2 regions of the Acetanaerobacterium sp. MSJ-12 genome follow, and region 2 is predicted to be linked to the other one. Evidence: predicted binding sites of a transcription regulator. Region 2 holds the regulator's gene; the other holds the start of a gene.
The links. Region 2 encodes Rex, which represses fermentation and respiration genes when NADH is low (regulators of the CRP and FNR family bind a similar motif). Its sites were predicted from a motif close to ATTGTTAANNNNTTAACAAT; they were not measured.

Region 1: a site for Rex is predicted at 2,596-2,615, ahead of KQI11_RS08820 ((2Fe-2S) ferredoxin domain-containing protein). Genes of this name have one in related genera too.

Annotation. Positions count from the first base shown of each region.
Region 1 covers NZ_JAHLPK010000007.1:7,107-11,267, reverse strand. Annotated here, with positions in the region: gene KQI11_RS08835 (nucleoside hydrolase) at 1-177, opposite strand, end outside; gene KQI11_RS08830 (4Fe-4S dicluster domain-containing protein) at 789-2,273, opposite strand; gene KQI11_RS08825 (hypothetical protein) at 2,281-2,553, opposite strand; gene KQI11_RS08820 ((2Fe-2S) ferredoxin domain-containing protein) at 2,814-3,068, shown strand; gene KQI11_RS13525 ([Fe-Fe] hydrogenase large subunit C-terminal domain-containing protein) at 3,073-4,161, shown strand, end outside.
Region 2 covers NZ_JAHLPK010000003.1:105,652-109,812, forward strand. Annotated here, with positions in the region: gene KQI11_RS04195 (flavodoxin family protein) at 1-43, shown strand, start outside; gene pap (polyphosphate:AMP phosphotransferase) at 104-1,597, opposite strand; gene deoD (purine-nucleoside phosphorylase) at 1,869-2,579, shown strand; gene KQI11_RS04210 (redox-sensing transcriptional repressor Rex) at 2,654-3,310, opposite strand; gene KQI11_RS04215 (isocitrate/isopropylmalate family dehydrogenase) at 3,326-4,161, opposite strand, start outside.

The sequences.
Region 1 (4,161 bases), on a different contig from region 2:
CCGGCCCAGCAGGTCGAGCACCCGCAGGGTGTTGTCGGTGGTGAGGCGGACCTCCCGGTTGCCGTTGACCGAGCAGATGCCGATGACCTCCAGCTCGGGGGCCAACAGGGCCAGCATGATGGCCACCGCGTCGTCCGCGCCGGTGTCCACGTCGAGAATGACTTTCCGCTTGTCCATAGAACCTTCCTCCTGTCGCTGTTGTGGAGGGGTTTCCCCTCCTGTTTACCCCAAGTATAGGCGCTCTCCCCCTCCGGGGGAAGGACAATTGCCCTAAGAAATAGACAAACATTGCAGTTATTCTTGCGCGATTTAACGAAAGAGGCGGGCGGTTTGCCGCCTTGGGGGGAGGTGCCGGGTGAGGGAGGGCGGCTTGAGGGAAGGGGAGGACGGCGCTCCCCTTGGCGGGAGGGCGTCGGGGAGGGGAGACTTCTCCGCCCCGGCCGGGGGGGAGCGAGAAAGAGGGGGATTTGAGGGGAGAGGGCGGCGCTGCACCCCTGGAGAGGAATGGCGAAGGAGAGGGTGTGTCGGGCGCGGAAGGGGCGGGGGAGGGGAGCGCCGCCCTGCCAAAATACTGGCGGCAGGCGGGGGTTGCCGGCTTGGCAGGGCAGGGAGGGGGCCGGGAAGGGCGGGTGGCGGGTTTTGGGCGCTTGGGAAAGGGGGCGAAGGACAGGGAGAAGCAAAAGAGAAAGGGAAAAGGGGCGCAAAAAAGAGAGCCGGCCCGGGCGCTGCCCGGGAACCGGCTCTCTGGTGGGTCCTATCCTGCTGGCGGGCGTTTGCCCGGATGGGGTCTACTGGCCCTCTTCCCCTTCAAAGAGATCGATAGGGGACTCGGCCTTGAACTTGTTGACGGCGGCGGTGGCCTTGTTGATGGGCTGCAGGGTGCCGGGGCCGGCGACGCAGCCGCCGACACAGGCCATCCCCTCCATCAGGTAGCCCTCGCGCTTGCCTGCCTTGGCGATGGCCAGCATCTTTTTGCAGTTGGCCAGGCCCTCGGCCCGGTCCATCTTGACCTCCACCTCGGGGTAGAGTTTGTGCACCCCGCTGGCGATGGCCCCGGCGACCCCGCCGGAGACGGCGTAGCCCCGCCCCTCGGGGGCGGCGTCGGCGAAGGGCTCGCCCTCGATCTCGCCGAAGTCCACGTCCTTGGCGGCGAACATCCCCATCAGCTCTTCAAAGGTGATGACGTAGTCCACGTCGCTGCGGATGGTGCGGCGCATGGCCTCCAGCTTTTTGGCGGAGCAGGGGCCGATGAAGGCCACCTTGTGGTCCGGGTGGGTCTTTTTGACGTGGCGGGCGGTCTCCACCATGGGGGTGTAGGCCTGGGACAGGTACTGGGAGATCTCGGGGAACTCGTTTTTGGCCATGACCGACCAGGCCGGGCAGCAGGAGGTGGCCAGGAACCGGGCCTCCCCGGTGGCCACGTGCTTGGCGTAGTGGTGCACCTCTTCCACGGTGCCCCGGTCGGCGCCCCAGCCCACCTCCACCACGTCGGCAAAGCCGATGAGTTTGAGGGCTGCCTTCACCTTGTCGGGGGTGGCGGCCGGACCGAACTGGCCCACAAAGGAGGGGGCCACCTCGGCCACCACCGGCACCCCCTCTTTGAGGGCGGTGGCCAGCTGGAAGAGCTGGGACTTGTCGGTGATGGCGCCAAAGGGGCAGGAGACGATGCACTGGCCGCAGGCCACGCACTTGTCATAGTCGATCTTGGCGCGGCCCAGGTGGTCGCTGCCGATGGCCTTTACCCCGCAGGCGGCGGCGCAGGGGCGGTCGTACTTGACGATGGCGCTGTAGGGGCAGACCTCTTTGCAGCGGCCGCACTTGAGGCACTTGTCCTGGTCGATGACCGTCCCCTCGGCGGTGAACTGGATGGCCGACACCGGGCAGACCGACACGCAGGGGTGGGCCAGGCAGTGGCGGCAGTTGTCGGTGACCATGTAGGAGGTCTCAGGGCAGGCGTTGCAAGCAAAGGGGATGACGTTGATCAGTGGCAGCTCGTAGGCCTGGTTGATGAGCATGTCGTCGCTGAGGCCCTTGGAGATGGGGGCGTTGTCGTTGATGTCGCGCAGGGGCAGGCCCATGGCCAGCCGCAGCCGCTCGCCGACGATGGCCCGCTCTTTGAAGACGCTGTCGCGGTATTGGGGAATTTCGCCCGAGATGATCTTGTAGGGCAGCTCCTCTACCTTTTCGTGGCTCCACCCCTCAAAGGCGAGCCGGGCGATCTCGGTAAAGATCTGGCGGCGAATTTTGGTGACGGGTGTGTAAACTCCTCTCACGTTGCAATCACTTCCTCACAATCGATAAAATGCGTGTCATGACCTCTTCATTGGTGGCCTTTTCGATCTGCTGGCCGTCCACAAAGACCACCGGACAGACCTGGCTGTGGTCGTGCTCGGTGTGGCAGACCTGGGTCTCCACCTCGATTTTTACCCCGTGGCGCATCTCGTACTTGAGCTTTTTCAGGCTCTCCACCGACTCAATGATGTCCATGGCGCCATTCATGATGCACTGGGTGCAAACGCAGACGACCACACGGATGGATTTCATCGTTTTCACCTTTGTTCACTCCTGCTCTTATTTGGTTTGCGGGTTGGGCGGCTTGATACCGAATTAACAATCTAACCTATTATACACTGGCCATACCGCCATTTCAATAGCATTTATCGACAGTTTTTCCACCCGATTTTGGCAGGAACGCGGCCTTTTCCCGCCCTGCGCAATCGTGTATAATAGATAAAATAGAGAAGCCATGCCCTCCCCCCTGCCCGGCGGGGCGGCGGGGCCGGCAGTTTGACGCGAGGAGGCGCAGAGAGACGATGGTTACAGTGACAGTCTGTGTGGGCAGTTCCTGCCACATGAAGGGCTCCTACCAGGTCATCAAGACCTTTCAGGAGATCATCAAGGAGCGGGGGCTGGAGGACAAGGTGGCCCTCAAGGCCTCGTTTTGCATGGGGCGCTGTTTGGACGGCATCTCCATGCAGGTGGACGACGAGCCCATCTCCCATGTGGGGTTTGCCAACGCCAGCGACATTTTTTACCAGTACGTACTGCCCAAGGTAGAGGAGGAATAAAACGGTGAGCAGCATCATCAAACTCAACGAGGGAAACTGCCAAAACTGCTACAAGTGCATCCGGCACTGCCCCATCAAGGCCATCTCCTTTTCGGGCGGGAAGGTGCAGATCATCGAGGACGAGTGCGTCCTCTGCGGCACCTGCGTGGACGTCTGCCCGCAAAACGCCCGCTTCACCACCGACCACCGGCCCAAGGTGCTGGAGCTGCTGAAGGGGCCCGACCCGGTCTACGTGACCCTGGCCCCCTCTTACAAGAGCTACTTCACCGACCTCACCTTTGAGCAGCTCTCGGCCGCCCTCAAGGCCGTGGGCTTTGCCGGGGTGGAGGAGACCGCCGTGGGCGCCTACGAGACCTCCCGCGCCTACGCCCAGCTGATGGCCGCCGGCGAGATGGAGAACATCATCGCCACGGCCTGCCCCTCGGTGGTGATGATGGTCGAGCGCCACTACCCGGCCATCGCCCAGTGGCTGGCCCCGGTCTACTCCCCCATGATGGCCCACGCTAAGATGATGAAGGCGAAATACGGCCAGAACATCCACGTGGTCTTCATCGGCCCCTGCCTGGCCAAGAAGGAGGAGGCCATGGACCCCCTGGCCGGGGGGGACGTGGACTACGCCCTGAGCTTCAACGCCCTGCGCGCCCTCATCGAGGGGGCCCCCCAGGGGGAGGCCGACGGGGAGGCGGTGGGCACCGCCCACCCGGTCAGCCGCCTCTACCCCAAGCCCAGCGGCATCCTCAAGAGCATCGAGCCGGAGAGCTACGGCCACTACCGCAAGGTCTGCGTCGACGGGGTGGAAAACTGCATGGAGCTCTTCTCCTGGCTGGAGAGCGAGCGCCCCACCGGCCTCTTCATCGAGGCCAACATGTGCGCTGGGGCCTGCCTGGGCGGCCCGGTGATGCGCCGGGCGGGGATCTCCAGCTTCCGCGGGCGGATGGAGATCGACGACCAGCCCAAGCCCCGGGACGCCCGGCCCGCCCCCTCGGCCGCCTGTGAGCTGGATCACCTGCGGCTCTTCCGGGGGGCCCCCAAGGCCGAGCCCATCCCCACCGAGGAGGAGATCCGCGCCATCCTCGCCCAGATCGGCAAGACC
Region 2 (4,161 bases):
GCAGGCGGAGGAGATGGGCCGACGCCCCCTGGGGGAGCGGTAAGAGAAAAAAGAGAGCGCGCCGCACCGGCTGTTCTGCCGGGGACGGCGCGCTTTTTTTGCGCTATTTCAGCCGGTTTTCAATGGCGGTGATGAGGGTCTGCAGGGCCTTGATGCGGGCGAACTTCTTGTCGTTTGACTCCACCACCGTCCAGGGGGCAAAATCGGTGGAGGTGAACTGCAACATGTCGTTGACCGCCGCCTCGTGCTGGTCCCACTTCTCCCGGTTGCGCCAGTCCTCGTCGGTGATCTTCCAGCGCTTTTCGGGGGTGTTCTGCCGGTCCTCGAACCGGCGCAGCTGCTCGTCCTTGTCGATTTGCAGCCAGAACTTGACGATGACGGCGCCCCAGTCGGTGAGCTCCTTTTCAAACTCGCTGATTTCGTCGTAGGCCCGGGCCCAGTCGGCGGGGGTGCAGAAGCCCTCGACCCGCTCCACCATCACCCGCCCGTACCAGGTGCGGTCAAAGATGGTGATGTGCCCCCGCTTGGGCAGCCGGGTCCAGAACCGCCAGAGGAAGTGGCGGCCCAGCTCCTCCTTGGAGGGGGCGGCGATGGGGACCACCTCGTACCCGCGGGGGTCGAGGGCGGCGGCAACCCGCTTGATGTTGCCCCCCTTGCCGGCCGCGTCCCACCCCTCGTAGGCGACGATGACCGGGATCTGCTCCTTGTAGAGGAGCCCGTGCAGCTTTTTCAGCTTGGCTTGGCACTTCTTCAATTCTTCTTTATAGGTGGTGGGCTCCAGGGTGCGGTTGAGGTCGATGTCGCAGAGTTTTGGGGTCTCCACCAATGGAAAGCGACTGGCGGGGATGCCGCCCTGGTAGGCGGCGGCCTGTGCGTCCCGCTCCGGCCGCTGGGCGATGGCCCGACCGATCTCCTTGACCAGGGTCTGGTAGATGTCCGCCATGGCCACGTCGCGGTCCTCGCTGGCGATCACATGCCAGGGGGCGCAGGAGGTGTCGGTCTGCTCCAACATCTGGTCGTAGATTTGGTAGAGGTCGTCGTAGCGGCGGTTCCTCTTCCAGTCGGTCTTGGTGACACGCCAGCGGGTGGCCTTGCTCTCCTCTAGGGCGGAGAGCCGCTTTTTCTGCTCCTTCTGGCTGATGTGCAGGAAAAACTTGATGATCAGGTAGCCGTTGTCGGTGAGGGTGCGCTCGAAGTGGTTGATCTCCTCGATGCGGCGGGTCAGCTCTTTTTTGGGGAGGGCGTTTTCCAGCTGGGCAGTGGACACCTCTTGGTACCAGCTGCGGTCGAAGATGGAGAACTCCCCGGCGATGGGGATTTTCTGCCAGAACCGCCAGAGGAAGGGGTGGCGGGCCTCGGTCTCGTCCGGGTCGACGGTGGAGTAGACCTTGAAGCCCCGGGGGTCCAGGTTGAGGATGACGTCGGAAATCTTGCTGCCCTTGCCGGCGGCGCTCCACCCCTCAAAGAGGATGATGACCGGCACCTTGGCCTCCTTCATCTGCTGTTGCAGGGCGGAGAGGCGGGGCTTGAGCTGCCCCGCAATGGCCTTGTACTCCTCCTTCATCATGATCTTTTTTAGGTTGACCTTTTCCAGCATGACGGCACCTCCTGGTCGTTTGAAAAAGCGAATAATATTTTTTTGTATATTTGCTATATTTTAGCACTTTTGCCCCTTGGATACAAGGGGAAAGGAGAGGGTGGCCCCTTTTCTGCCGCGACGGCAGAGGGAGAGGGGAATATACACAAATTTCCCGGCGAAAATGCACGGGAACGCCAAATCGCGGCAAGGCGGATTGCCACCGGCAAAAAAGAACGGTATCATGGAAAAAAGCGCCGTGAGGCGCAGTCGAAAGGGGTTGTCTGTTGACATGAGCATGCACATTGCCGCAAAGGCGGGGGAGATCGCCCCCAACATCCTCCTCCCCGGGGACCCGATGCGGGCCAAGCACATTGCCGAGACCTATTTGGAGGACGCCGTCTGCTTCAACGAGATCCGGGGGATGTACGGCTACACCGGCACCTACAAGGGGCAGCGGGTGTCAGTCATGGGGACCGGCATGGGGATCCCCTCCATCCTCATCTACGCGACCGAGCTGGCCCGGGACTACGGCTGCAAAAAGATGATCCGCCTGGGGACCGCCGGCGCCTATTCCGAGAAGCTGAAGGCCCTGGATCTGGTCCTCTCCCAGGCGACCAGCACCACCTCCGCCCTCAACGACCACATCTTCCCCGGCCACTACGCCCCCTGCGCCGACTTTGAGCTGCTGGACAAGTGCTACCACATCGCCCGGGAGAGGGGACTGCCGGTTTACGTGGGCAACACCATCTGCAACGACCACCTCTACATCGACAACAAGGAGGAGTACAAGAAGGTCTGGGCCGACTACGGGGTCATCGCCTCGGAGATGGAGGGGGCGGGCCTTTACACCGTGGCCGCCCGCTACGGGGCCAAGGCCCTCACCGTCATGTCCATCGTCGAGACCTCCTTCAAGCCGGGGGCCAAGGGCGTTTCGGCAGAGGACAAGGAGAAAAACCTCAAGGACATGATCTTGCTGGCGCTGGACACCGCCATCGACTGACGGCAAAGAAAAAACAGGTGCGAACGGATCCGCACCTGTTTTTTTGCGCCCTGCCGGCGGGGGAGGGAAGGGGCTTATTTTTCCCCCTCGTCCTCCTCCGGCCTGTTGTGGGTCACCTGGTAGCAGAGGGTCAGCAGGCTGTCCCCCAGATGGACGTTTTCCACCACCACGTCGCTGTGGTCGACCCGCAGGTCGTAGTGGCTGAAGTTCCAAAACCCGGTGATGCCCAGATCCACCAGTTGGGGGGCCACCTTGGGGGCCGCCGTCTTGGGGATACAGAGGATAGCGATGGTGGGGTGGTTTTCCCGGCAGAAGGTTTCCAGCTCGCCGGTGGAGCGCACCGGCAGGCCGGCGATGATCTCGCCGGTCTTTTGGGGGTCGGAGTCGAAGATCCCCGCCAGGCGAAAGCCCCGCTTCTCAAAGTTCATGTGGGCGGCGATGGCGCTGCCCAGGTTGCCCGCGCCGATGAGGATGGTGTCGTGCATGGTGTCCACGCCGATGATCCGCCCGATTTCCCGGTGGAGCTGTTCGATGTTGTAGCCGTAGCCCTGCTGGCCGAAGCCCCCAAAACAGTTGAGGTCCTGGCGGATCTGCGAGGCGGTGAGGTTCATCTTCTGGGACAGCTCCTTGGAGGAGATGCGCCCCACCCCGTTTTGCAGCAGGTCCCCCAAAAAGCGGTAGTAGCGGGGGAGCCGCCGGATGACAGACAGGGAAACGCCGTTCTTTTTCACAAAAACACCCCGTTTTTACAGCGACTGGATGGTGTCCATCACGTAGTTGCCGAATTCTTCGCAGGTGCAGCCGGTATCGCGGCCGGTGCAGTGCATCTTCTTCTCTTCAAACATGCAGATGTCCAGCGCCCGCTCCAACTTGTCCGCCTCGGCCTGGTAGCCGATGTGGGAGAGCAGCAGGACGGCGGCCCGCAGCATGGAACAGGGGTCGGCGTAGATGTCCCGCCCCTCCTTCACCATCCGGGGGGCGGAGCCGTGAATGGCCTCGAACATGGCGTAACGCTTGCCCAGGTTGGCGCTGCCGGCGGTGCCGACGCCACCCTGGAACTCGGCCGCCTCGTCGGTGATGATGTCGCCGTAGAGGTTGGGGAGGACGAAGACACGGAAGTCGCGGCGGCGCTTTTCGTCCACCAGCTTGGCGGTCATGATGTCGATGTACCAGTCGTCGGTGGCGATCTCAGGGTACTCCTGGGCCACCTTCTGGCAGATCTCCAAAAACTTGCCGTCGGTGGTCTTGATGACATTTGCCTTGGTGACGATAGAGACCCGGCCCTTGCCGTTTTTGCGGGCGTAGTCGTAAGCCAGCCGGGCGATGCGCTCGGTGCCCTGGGTGGTGGTGACGGTGAAGTCCACCGCCAGGTCCTCGTCCACATTGACCCCCAGCGAGCCCAGGGTGTAGGCGCCCTCGGTGTTTTCGCGGAAGAAGGTCCAGTCGATGCCCTGTTCGGGCACCTTCACCGGGCGGACGTTGGCAAAGAGGTCGAGCTCTTTGCGCATGGCCACGTTGGCGCTTTCGATGTTGGGCCAGGGGTCGCCCTTGCGGGGGGTGGTGGTGGGCCCCTTGAGGATGA